One region of the Marinomonas sp. CT5 genome, then DNA from elsewhere that is predicted to be linked to it. Evidence: predicted binding sites of a transcription regulator. Region 1 holds the regulator's gene; each other region holds the start of a gene.
The links. The regulator LexA, encoded in region 1, represses DNA repair genes until DNA is damaged. The targets are predictions, from matches to a motif close to TACTGTNTANNTANACAGTA.

Region 1 (3,721 bases):
CTCGTTTTAGTGAAGCTAGCTTGGTTAAAGAGCTTGAAAAACGTGGAATTGGTCGTCCTTCTACTTATGCGTCTATCATTTCTACCATCCAAGATCGTGGTTATGTGCGTGTTGAAAATCGCCGGTTTTATGCTGAAAAAATGGGTGATATCGTTACTGAACGTTTGGTTGATAGTTTTAATTCGTTAATGAACTTTAGTTTTACTGCGCAAATGGAAGAGCAGTTGGATGATATTGCTGAAGGTCACAAAGATTGGATTAAAACGCTGAATGCTTTTTATAAAGATTTTAGTTCGGTACTTGCTAAGGCTGAAGCGCCAGATGGCGGTATGATGCCGAATGAGCCGACACCTACGGATGTTGAATGCCCAACTTGTTCTCGACCTATGCAGATTCGTACAGCCAGTACGGGGGTCTTTTTATCCTGTTCGGGCTATGCGTTACCGCCAAAAGAGCGCTGTAAAGCAACGATTAACCTTGTTCGAGGCGATGAAGCTGTCGCTGTAGACGATGAAGAAGGTGAATCTAAAGCGCTGATTAATAAACATCGCTGTAAAATTTGTGGTTCAGCCATGGATAGTTATTTAATGGATGAGCATCGCAAGCTTCACGTATGTGGTAACAATCCATCTTGTTCTGGCTTTGAAGTCGAACATGGGACTTTTAAAATAAAAGGTTACGATGGGCCAACGCTTGAATGTGATAAGTGTGGTTCAGAAATGCAATTAAAAACAGGGCGTTTTGGTAAGTACTTTGGTTGCACGAATGAGGAATGTAAAAATACTCGTAAGTTGCTGAAGAATGGAGAGGCGGCTCCACCAAAGATGGACCCTGTGCCTATGCCCGATCTAGCTTGTCAAAAAGTAGAAGATCATTATGTTCTTCGTGATGGCGCAACAGGGCTGTTCCTAGCGGCGAGTCAGTTTCCACGCAAACGAGAAACTAGAGCGCCTCTTGTCAAAGAATTATTGCCTTATATGGATCAGATAGATTCTAAGTATCACTTCTTTGCGAATGCTCCAGTAAAGGATTCCGAAGGTCGCCCAACGATTATTCGTTATAGCCGTAAAACAAAAGAGCAATATGTTATGACGGAAAACGAAGAAGGTAAGCCAACTGGCTGGAAAGCCTTTTATGTTGGTTCTAAATGGGTGATTGAGGAAGGTAAAAAGAAATGACCAGTGCCAGTTTAGCTAGCCTAACCAATCAAAAGTTGGATACGGCAAGACGCTTTATACAGCAAAGTCAGGATTGTAATGAAGCATGGCTGAAGGTTGGCCTTGAAAGTTCGGCTATTTTCCAATTAAGAAGTGCGTTGAATGGGCTATTGAAAGAAGTCTCCGCTGCCTATTCTTTATCTGGCTCTCTGGAAGTGGCTAAGTTATTGGCTGAATCTGAAAAAAAGCAAATGGCTGTGCCAGTGTTAGGTGAGTTAGATGATTTGCTTTCTCGGCAGGATTCTTGGTGCTTTCTATTGAACCAGGCTTATTTGGTTCAGTATGAGTGTCGCGCTTCAATGTCTATGGTTCAAGCCGATGATTTAATCGGTCGTGGAGATGACGCTGGGGCGTCAGTGAGTTTCTATTTGACCAAGCTAGTCGAATTAGTATTACGTTTTAGAGAAGAGTCATCAGAGTATTGAATATGAAAGAATCCTACCTAGAAATTGTTGAGCTTGATAACGGCGATATCGTGCTGCGTCCGGCCAGTGAAGATGGTGAGGAAACAGTGCCATTGGCAACGCTTAAAATTTCCGATGACACTCGGTCTTATTTAAAAGATCGTTATTTTGAAATGGCGAAATGTATGTTTCATGCGGGTATTGATTATGTATATTCAGATGAAGCCTTTCTTGAAGACGAATCAGAGTATCTTGATGACTACCGTCCTAAAATTTTACATTAAGGGTGTGAGATCGAAAGGTGTATAAGGAAGTTAAATTAAAGGCGAAGCTCATGCTTCGCCTTTAATTTTTACAATATTTGATAAGGGTTAATCTAATCAAATACCTTGTCTAATTACCCCTACTGATAAACCTTCGATGGCAAAGTCTTCACTTTCTAAATTGACAATAATGTCATCAAATTCTTCATTTTCAGGGATTAGACGGACGATGCTGCCTTTTTGCTCGAATCGTTTCACTGTGACTTCATCGCCTATTCGTGCAACCACAATTTGGCCATTCCGTACCGTGGTGGTTTTATGAACGGCGAGTAAATCGCCTTCCATTATGCCAATATCTTTCATGCTGGTTCCCGAGACAGACAAGAAGTAGTCAGCATGGGGGGAAAACATACTGGCAGGTATGCCGACATGAGAATGAATGTTTTCTTGGGCTAAAATAGGGTACCCTGCTGCAACTTTGCCAATAACGGGTAAACCTAGGTCGTCTTTTGATTCATCATTAGAGGCCATATCAATAAGGCGAATGCCACGAGAGGCGCCAGATAGCATCTCTATAGCGCCTTTTTTACAAAGGGCTTTAAGGTGCTCTTCTGCTGCATTGGGAGATTTAAATCCAAGCCTGCGTGCAATTTCTGCTCGAGTGGGTGGAAAACCAGTTTCACTAATAAAATCGCGAATGGTTTCTAGAACGTCAGATTGTCTTTTGGTTAATTTAATCATAGGGTATCTGGTTGTTTATACAGTTACTGTTATTATATACAGCATTCCTAACTATACTCAATGATATAAATGCTTTCAGACGAACTAAAAACACAAATTCAACTTGCATATCGAGCCTCTTTGGATGCGAAGTCCCATAAACCAAGGGCTGGACAGCGCCAAATGATTGGTGCGATTGCTCGTACTTTAGGTAATATTAAACAAGGCTCGGAAGGTGAGCGACTTGAAGAAAAACATGTTGCTGTTATTGAAGCCGGTACGGGGACAGGAAAAACCTTGTCTTATTGTCTTGCAGCAATTCCTATCGCTAAAGCACGTGGCCTCAAATTAATCATTTCAACCGCTACGGTGGCGCTACAAGAGCAAATTTTACACAAAGAATTGCCGGATCTGCTCGAGCATACTGAGTTGAGCTTTAAATATACGCTCGCGAAGGGGCGAGGGCGTTATTTGTGTTTGAACAATCTTGAGAGTTTTTTGAGTTCTGAAGAGCAAGCTATGGACGATATGTTTGCCGGTCTGTTTGAACAACACTTGCATTCTGATGATGTTAATACCGTTTTATATCAAGAAATGGATGTTGCTCTGTCAAAAGGGGAGTGGGATGGCGATAAAGATAATTGGTCCGGGGTGGTTCGTGATCAAGATTGGCGTCGTTTAACCACAGATCATCAGCAATGTACTAACCGTAATTGTGCAAACTATTCAGCTTGCCCATTCTTTAAAGCCCGTGCTGAAATCGAAGTAGCGGATGTGATTGTTGCTAACCATGATTTGGTGTTGGCTGATTTGTCTTTGGGTGGAGGGGCAATACTTACACCGCCTAAAGAAACAATTTATGTTTTTGATGAGGGGCATCACCTTCCAGATAAGGCAATAGGGCATTTTCGTCATGAAGTTCGTTTACAGCAAAGTATTACTTGGTTGCGTCAATTAGAAAAAAATTTGGTGAATTTAAAGCAGGAACTTACTGATGCCGTAAGTGTAACTGGGCAGTTATTACTTAAGATTCCTCAGCAAATACAGAATATTGTCAACTTTATCCAGTATGCGCAGCAGGGTTTGGCGCCTTACATCCAAGGTTTAGGACTGGATC
Region 2 (3,721 bases), 1.5 Mb from region 1:
TTGAACTGACTTTCGATCATCAATGGATTTATCAAAGCGAGGAAATTTCATCACCTCCCCCTCTTTAAGATCTTTCAAGCGTTCAAAAAGAGAAAGAGCAAAACTGACATCATGCGTACCTGGCACCCCTCGAACAGAAAACATGGGCGTGGTTTCATCTGCAAATTTCAAGCGATCATGCCGAGTGCTGTACATATCATCCAGACTAATGACCACACTATTAAGATCAAAGCCCTTATTTAATATACGGCTTATCACACTGCAGAATGTCGTTTTTCCACACCCTTGCGCCCCACCAACACCTACGATTAAAGGCCCCTTACCTAAATGAACCTTTTGACTTAGCCAATTTGAAAAAGGTAGATACAATTCATCCATTTGATCAACCAAAGAAGCATCGGCATACAAACAGCTCAGTGTTTGCTCCACATCAAACCGCAACCTATGCGACAGGGAACTGGGCATACTTAGGTTTGTAAAATCAAACTTACTCTGTTGTTTCAACATAATGAGCACCTCCGAATTATCCACCTTAAGTATAGTATGCAACTCAAAAATTGATCAATTTTTACACTACACATCAAAAGGCAGGTTTAACTGGTGAGGTTCAGGAGGAGATAAACGATAGCCGACACCGATCAAACGAACAGGACGAGCATACCGTGAGTATGCTTGCTTTAATAATTGTGAAAACACATCATCCGATAGCTTTGCTTTTATCGATTGCTCTATCGTCGTTTGGGTAAAGTCGTCAAACTTCACCTTAAGATAGTATTTAATTAGCTGTGACTCGTAGTTTTTTCCCGCCATACGCTTTTTCAAATCGGCTAGCAAAATAGGCAAGACTGCTTGGCAAGCATTCAAATCAGGCAAATCTTTAGAGAAAGTATGTTCCACAGACACACTTTTTCTCTCCCTAGATACCTTCACTGGTCTGTCATCAATACCAAGGGCGAATTGAGATAACCGGAAAGCCATACTACCAAAGCTTTTTTGTAATATGGAAAAATCCAAGTTTTGTAAATCTGCGCATTTAAAAACCCCCAATGCCGCCAACTTTTCTTGGGCAACACGGCCAATTCCAGAAATAAACTTCACAGGAACATTAGACACAAACTCAAACTGCTTATCTGGTGTCACCACAGTTAACCCATCAGGCTTGTCCCAATCACTTGCCACTTTAGCAATAAACTTATTCGTCGCCACACCCGCTGACACGGTAATTCCCACTTCAGCCAATATGCGGGAGCGAATTTCTTCCGCTATTCGGGTAGCACTTCCTTGAAAGACTTTCGTGTTCGTTACATCCAAATAGGCTTCGTCCAACGACAAAGGCTCAATAATGTCAGTAAATTCACGAAAAATAGCGTGCATCTGCTCAGAGGCAACTCGATATTTATTCATGTTTCCTGGTATAACCAGTAAAGCTGGGCATAGACGCTTGGCTACAGATGTTGGCATCGCAGAACGAACCCCAAAAACACGAGCTGCGTAATTGGCCGTAGATAAGACACCTCGACCACCTTCAGGGCCGCCAATAGCAATAGGAATATCCCTAAGATCGGGATCATCGCGCATTTCTATTGCGGCATAAAAGCAATCCGCATCGATATGAATAATCTTTCGATTTTGTGACATGACACTCGGATGAACTGTATAAAAACACAGTATACACAATCCAAATACTACCTTCACCACCCCAATCAAAATATGGCTTTTCCTGCAGACAAAAAAAGCTTTACTGAAAAATATCTAAAAAAAATCTAGAATAGCGTCTGAATCGGTCAATTTTCTAACTAAGACAAAGAAAATGTGCATTTTTAGGTGAGCAAACATGGACGTTAGAGCGTAAAATAGTTTACATTTTGTGCATGAGATTAGTCATGTTGAAAAATAAAGATTTTTTTATACATCACTCATAATGAACGCCGATAGCATTGACTGACTCACTAAATAGAACGATTTTAAAAGTCGCTCTATTTCTAAAGGCAGGATAGAAAGGCAAAGACTTCTATAGAAAGGGCAATACTATGACATTATCACTTCGAATCTTTTTAATTGCCATAGGTGCAATAACCCTTGCCGGCTGCCAAAACCTCAACCAACCAAGCACTGCTGACACCACCTGTACGACAGTAGCACCGTGTAATGGTAATCAGGTAGGAAATCAAGCACCAACATATACTCAAAACGGTGCATTAAACGCAAACAACAGCATCGCAGTTATCAAACAAGAGCCCATCGTAGTAACGGCGACAGGCTACGCAGCCATGATCACCAGCAAACGTTTTACCAAATCTCAAGCACGCATCATGACATTACGCAGTTCCATGCTAGATGCCTACAGGAACTTATCAGAGCGTGTCTACGGTTTAAAAATTGATGGTTCTAGTTCCCTAAGTAATATGGTGCTACAAAATGATGAATTAAGAACCTATGTGGACGCTTACCTCGTTGGCGCAAAAGTTGTTTCACAACGCGAACATGAAGACGGCACATTTGAAACCGTTGTTGAAATGGCGTTACAAGAAAACTTTCGTCAATGTGTTACTTCAGGCAGCCTACAAACAGATCCTAACTGTAAAATCCAACCAGGATATCGTGCGGTTAATGTACAAAGCGCCACTCCAACGACTAATTTCTATAGCATTGAATAAGTAATGTTTGTTTTAACTCGGCTGCTAGCCATCACCTTATGCCTCCTTTTTTCCGTTAACGCTCTTTCAAGAAGTGTTGACGCTAAAGGCGAGGCCATTATTTACGACAATGATATCGCTGACGCTCGCTACAGAGCCACTCAACAAGCAATCAAACAAGCGGTTCTTGAATCTGGGTCTAGAGTCAACGTTAAAGACGAGCTCAATAATGGCGAACTAGACTCAAGTTTACAAATTCGCAGCTCAGGTTATGTTCAACAAGCTCGAATTCTTTCTGAAGAACAGAATGGCGACTTTCTAACGGTTATTGCCCGAGTAGAAGTAACACCAGACTCCCAATGCAGCACAGGCCCAACAAGCTATTATAAAAAAACCATTGGAATAACAGGATTTGAATTACAAGTCCCACAACAAGCTCGACTTGGCGAGCTCAGCAACATCTCCAGAGAACTCCCTAAAGACCTTGCAGATCAAATCAATAAAAAAGGCTACTTAAGAGCTCTGACAGCAACCAATATCGCCATTTATCCAGACCTAATAAATGCTCCCTCGTCCACAAACTATGACGGTTCATTAACCAACGTAACCCGAATCAGTGAACAGCTTGGCGTTCAATATATTATGAGTGGCGTCATTAGAGACATCGGCGAATTGTATCTAAGACACCCAGACGACAAAGATGCCAAAGATTTATTAGATGAAGGAATTGATAAAGAAAGAAACTTTGTGGTCGATATATACATATACGACGGTTTTAGTGGTGCACTGTTATTTGAACACCGCTATAGTGAAGTCGGTAACTGGGATGTTTCTGATCATGCCAGAATTGGTTTCGGAAGCGCTAAGTTCTGGACAGTTCATTATGGTAAAGTGGTTCAACAGGCATTAAAAGAAAGCGCCTTAGACACTAGTGAACAGTTACGCTGCCAACCATTTATTGCCAATATTTTTCGAACTGAAGGCAATAGGATTCATATTTCTGCTGGCTCGTTGGCTGGCATTAAGCAAGGAGATAAATTCAATGTTTATCGACGCTACGAGGTGTTTAACCAGTTGCAATCAGC
Region 3 (3,721 bases), 1.9 Mb from region 1:
ATCCTAACTTGGATTTTTCAGACATGCGCCGCACGGTAGAGTTGGTCGAAGAATGCAATGAGCTTCCTGTTCATCCTCGACATCCTTATGCTGGCTCATTGGCTTTTACCGCGTTTTCAGGCTCACACCAAGATGCGATCAAAAAAGGCTTTGCCGCACAAAAATCAACGTCGTCGATGATTTGGCAAATTCCTTATTTACCATTAGACCCGAAAGATATTGGCTGTACTTATGAAGAGGTCATTCGAGTAAATAGCCAGTCTGGAAAAAGTGGAGCCGCTTGGTTGTTACAGGAAAATCACGGACTGTTTTTACCACGTAAATTACAAATAGATTTTAGCAAGAGAGTCAAAAATTACACCGATAAAACAGGAAATGAGATGCCTCTAGCCGATGTTTGGCGTTTATTTAGAGACTCCTACAAATTGAATTCAGATGATAAAGGCCAAATGACATTACTGGATTATCGCAGCCATAGCTCAAACGGATTACAAGAGATTCGCGCTACATTACGCTATCAGGAAAAAACATGGCAACTGACTGGCGAAGGTAAAGGATTGTTATCAGCCATGCTTGACGCGTTAAGAAAACGTTTTAACTGGCAGATAAACATCAGTGACTTTCATGAACACACCTTAGGACAACAGACAAAAAGCAAAGCGGTCAGCTATGTTCAAATTGAATCTCATCAAACTATCTCAAGCTTTGGGGTAGCCATTGATGAAGACTCGACTAAAGCATCGCTACAAGCCTTAATCAACGCTTGCCATTCTTTATACAAAGAAGCATAGCTAGGCGGTAATTTTCATTACGCCTATTGTGATTGCAGTAAATAGTCAGTCGGTGATACGCCGACTCGACTTTTAAACATCGCACTAAAAGCACTAGGACTATCGTAACCAATCAGAATCGCAGTATCTAAGACACTTTTGCCGCTAGCAAGATACTCCAAAGCCAATAATAAACGCTTCCGCCGCAACCATTCAGCAAATGTTAACGACATTTCTTGCTGGAACTTTCGAGTAACAGAGCGCTCACTGATCCCTAAAATATGAGCACCATCGGCATTTGTCCAATCATGAGCAATACGTCGACTTATGTGCTCACACAAAGAAACCAAAGCATCGGAACTCGGCAATGGGACATAAAAAGACACGTTCGATAAACTCCTTAATTCGTCCAAAATCAGCTCAACAATTCGCTCATCACGACCCCCTGACACAATTTCATCAGGAAGTTCTAACGCTTCAATAATCAGTGCTTTTAACAGCATAGAGACATCAATGACAGAGCAATCATGAGGCAGATCAGCCCGCGCGAGAGGATCAATAAACAAGGTTCTGACTTTGACCAAACCAGTCATAGAAAGACTGTGCTCCACTCCGGCTGGAATCCACATCCCTCGGTTTGGAGGAATCACCCAACTACCCAAACGAGTCTCCACACGTATCACACCAGTTAGCGTGTGAATCATCTGAGCGCAGTTATGAGCATGATAAGGTTCGAATTTACCGTGTTCATAGTCTTGCGCGTAAGCCACGACACGATTTGGTAAATGATGGTTTTGAAACAACAAGTAACTCTCCTAGACACCCATCGATCATTCAATCGAGTGTACCTGTGAATAAACAGATCTCAACACATGCTGTTAGACTATTTAAAAAACCACAATAACAAGCTTGCTTTATTGCATTCCAGCACCCAAAATACTGTTTATATATACAGTATTTTGGGTGTTTTTATGTCGGCTTCTTTTACCAATAACAGCGATCAAAACGGTGAGCCATCTCCTTTCAATCATCCCATCAAGGGACGTGGTACCACCAATAAGATGGCGGGGCGCTTTGCTATTACGTTGGTTGAAGTAGATGAAAACGACGAAGCCATTGCCTTGCTGGAAACGTCGTCCCCTAAGACAGAGGTTCGCTACGAACGCGCCAAAAGCATCATCAGCCGCAATTCCTCCCCTGACATTCCTTTTCGCCTGTCTGTGAATCCCTATAAAGGCTGTGAGCATGGCTGTGTCTATTGTTTTGCTCGACCCACTCATGCCTATTTGGATTTATCACCAGGGTTGGATTTTGAAACCAAGCTGGTTGCTAAAACGAACGCTCCGTTTTTATTGGAAGAAGAGTTGGCGCATCCTAAATACCGCTGTGAACCCATTGCATTAGGCATCAATACCGATGCTTATCAACCCATTGAAAAACAACTCAAGATCACTCGGCAATTATTAACAATCGCTTTGGCACACAACCAGCCTATTTCGCTGATTACCAAAAGCACGCTGATACTCAGAGACATTGATCTGCTCACTCAAATGGCAGAAAAAAAGCTGATTCATGTAGCGATCAGTGTGACCACACTCAATAACGATTTAAAGCGTATTTTGGAGCCCAGAACCGCATCGGGAAAAACACGTTTACAGGTGATTAAAACCTTACGAGAAGCAGGCATTCCGGTGTCGGTTTTGGCCGCACCAGTGATTCCTTTTATTAATGACAATGAGCTTGAAGAGATCGTTGCTGCCAGTGCGGAAGTTGGCGCACAATCCGTCAATTACATCATGTTGCGTTTGCCTCACGAGGTGGCACCGTTGTTTGCCGATTGGTTACAACAGCATTACCCAGATCGAGCAGAGCATGTTTTGCAGCGTATTATGGATATGCGCGGTGGCAAACTCTACGACAGTCGATTTGGCAAGCGTATGACGGGGGAAGGCATCTTCGCGGACTTAATCAATCAACGCTTTAACGTCGCACGACGCAAACATGGGCTAGATAATCATCGCTTGAGCTATTTGGATTGTCGCCACTTTTCGGTTCCACCAAAAGAAGGTGATCAGATGGCATTGTTTTAGTTGCTTAGATAACGTAACTCCCTCTGCTATTTATGTTATCAAAGGGAGTATCACCTAAGCCTATTTTAATTTGAGGGCTCAAATAGAAAGTACACTAAAGCACTGAAAACACAAATTACTCCTGTGATCGAGACCGAAAACCAACCATAGCTAGCAAACAACCATCCACCAAGGGCTGAACCGATGGCCCCAAAGCAAAAGAAAGTCGTCATATATAATCCATTTAGGCGACCTCGAACCTCAGGAGCCAATGCAAAAATCACTCGCTGTCCAAGTACTAAATTAGCAGATACTGCGAAGTCCAGTACAATTCCTGCGACAACAAATATGGCTAATGAAAGACTCGAACCAAGTGGGGCAATAAAAGTAATCGCAAAAGCTATTATTGCCAAAATCATTGCAGCCCCAGTCGCGAGTTTAATCCATCCTCGATCTGCAATTCGGCCTGCAATAGGAGCTGCAACAGCCCCTGCAACACCAGCCAAGGCGAATAGAGCTATCCCTTTTTGGCTCAAGCCAAACTCTGGTCCAGCTAATAACAATGGTGTTGTTGTCCAAAACAAACTAAATACCCCAAACATACAACCATGATAAAGCGCTCTACGACGTAGCATTGGTGTATTTTTCACAAGCTCCACCATAGACTTCAACATCTGGGAGTATTTTAACTGAGCTTTAACAGGCCTTGCCGGTAAAACAAAACTCAGCACAATTGCCAACACAAACATTAAAATGCATGACATAAAAAATACAGCTCGCCAACTCTCGAAATACGTTATAAGGCTAGATACAGGTCTAGCCAACATAATTCCCAACATCAGCCCGCTCATAACATTACCAACAACACGCCCACGTATCGCT

Region 2: a site for LexA is predicted at 1,651-1,670, ahead of dinB (DNA polymerase IV). Genes of this name have one in related genera too.
Region 3: a site for LexA is predicted at 1,708-1,727, ahead of C0J08_RS01580 (PA0069 family radical SAM protein). Genes of this name have one in related genera too.

The regions. Positions count from the first base shown of each region.
Region 1 covers NZ_CP025572.1:2,245,800-2,249,520, forward strand. Annotated here, with positions in the region: gene topA (type I DNA topoisomerase) at 1-1,178, shown strand, start outside; gene C0J08_RS10480 (DUF6586 family protein) at 1,175-1,642, shown strand; gene C0J08_RS10485 (hypothetical protein) at 1,645-1,905, shown strand; gene lexA (transcriptional repressor LexA) at 2,002-2,625, opposite strand; gene dinG (ATP-dependent DNA helicase DinG) at 2,695-3,721, shown strand, end outside.
Region 2 covers NZ_CP025572.1:3,711,856-3,715,576, forward strand. Annotated here, with positions in the region: gene C0J08_RS17780 (hypothetical protein) at 1-507, opposite strand, end outside; gene dinB (DNA polymerase IV) at 574-1,638, opposite strand; gene C0J08_RS17790 (LPP20 family lipoprotein) at 2,031-2,657, shown strand; gene C0J08_RS17795 (flagellar assembly protein T N-terminal domain-containing protein) at 2,661-3,721, shown strand, end outside.
Region 3 covers NZ_CP025572.1:334,274-337,994, reverse strand. Annotated here, with positions in the region: gene leuA (2-isopropylmalate synthase) at 1-791, shown strand, start outside; gene C0J08_RS01585 (AraC family transcriptional regulator) at 815-1,576, opposite strand; gene C0J08_RS01580 (PA0069 family radical SAM protein) at 1,742-2,860, shown strand; gene C0J08_RS01575 (MFS transporter) at 2,926-3,721, opposite strand, start outside.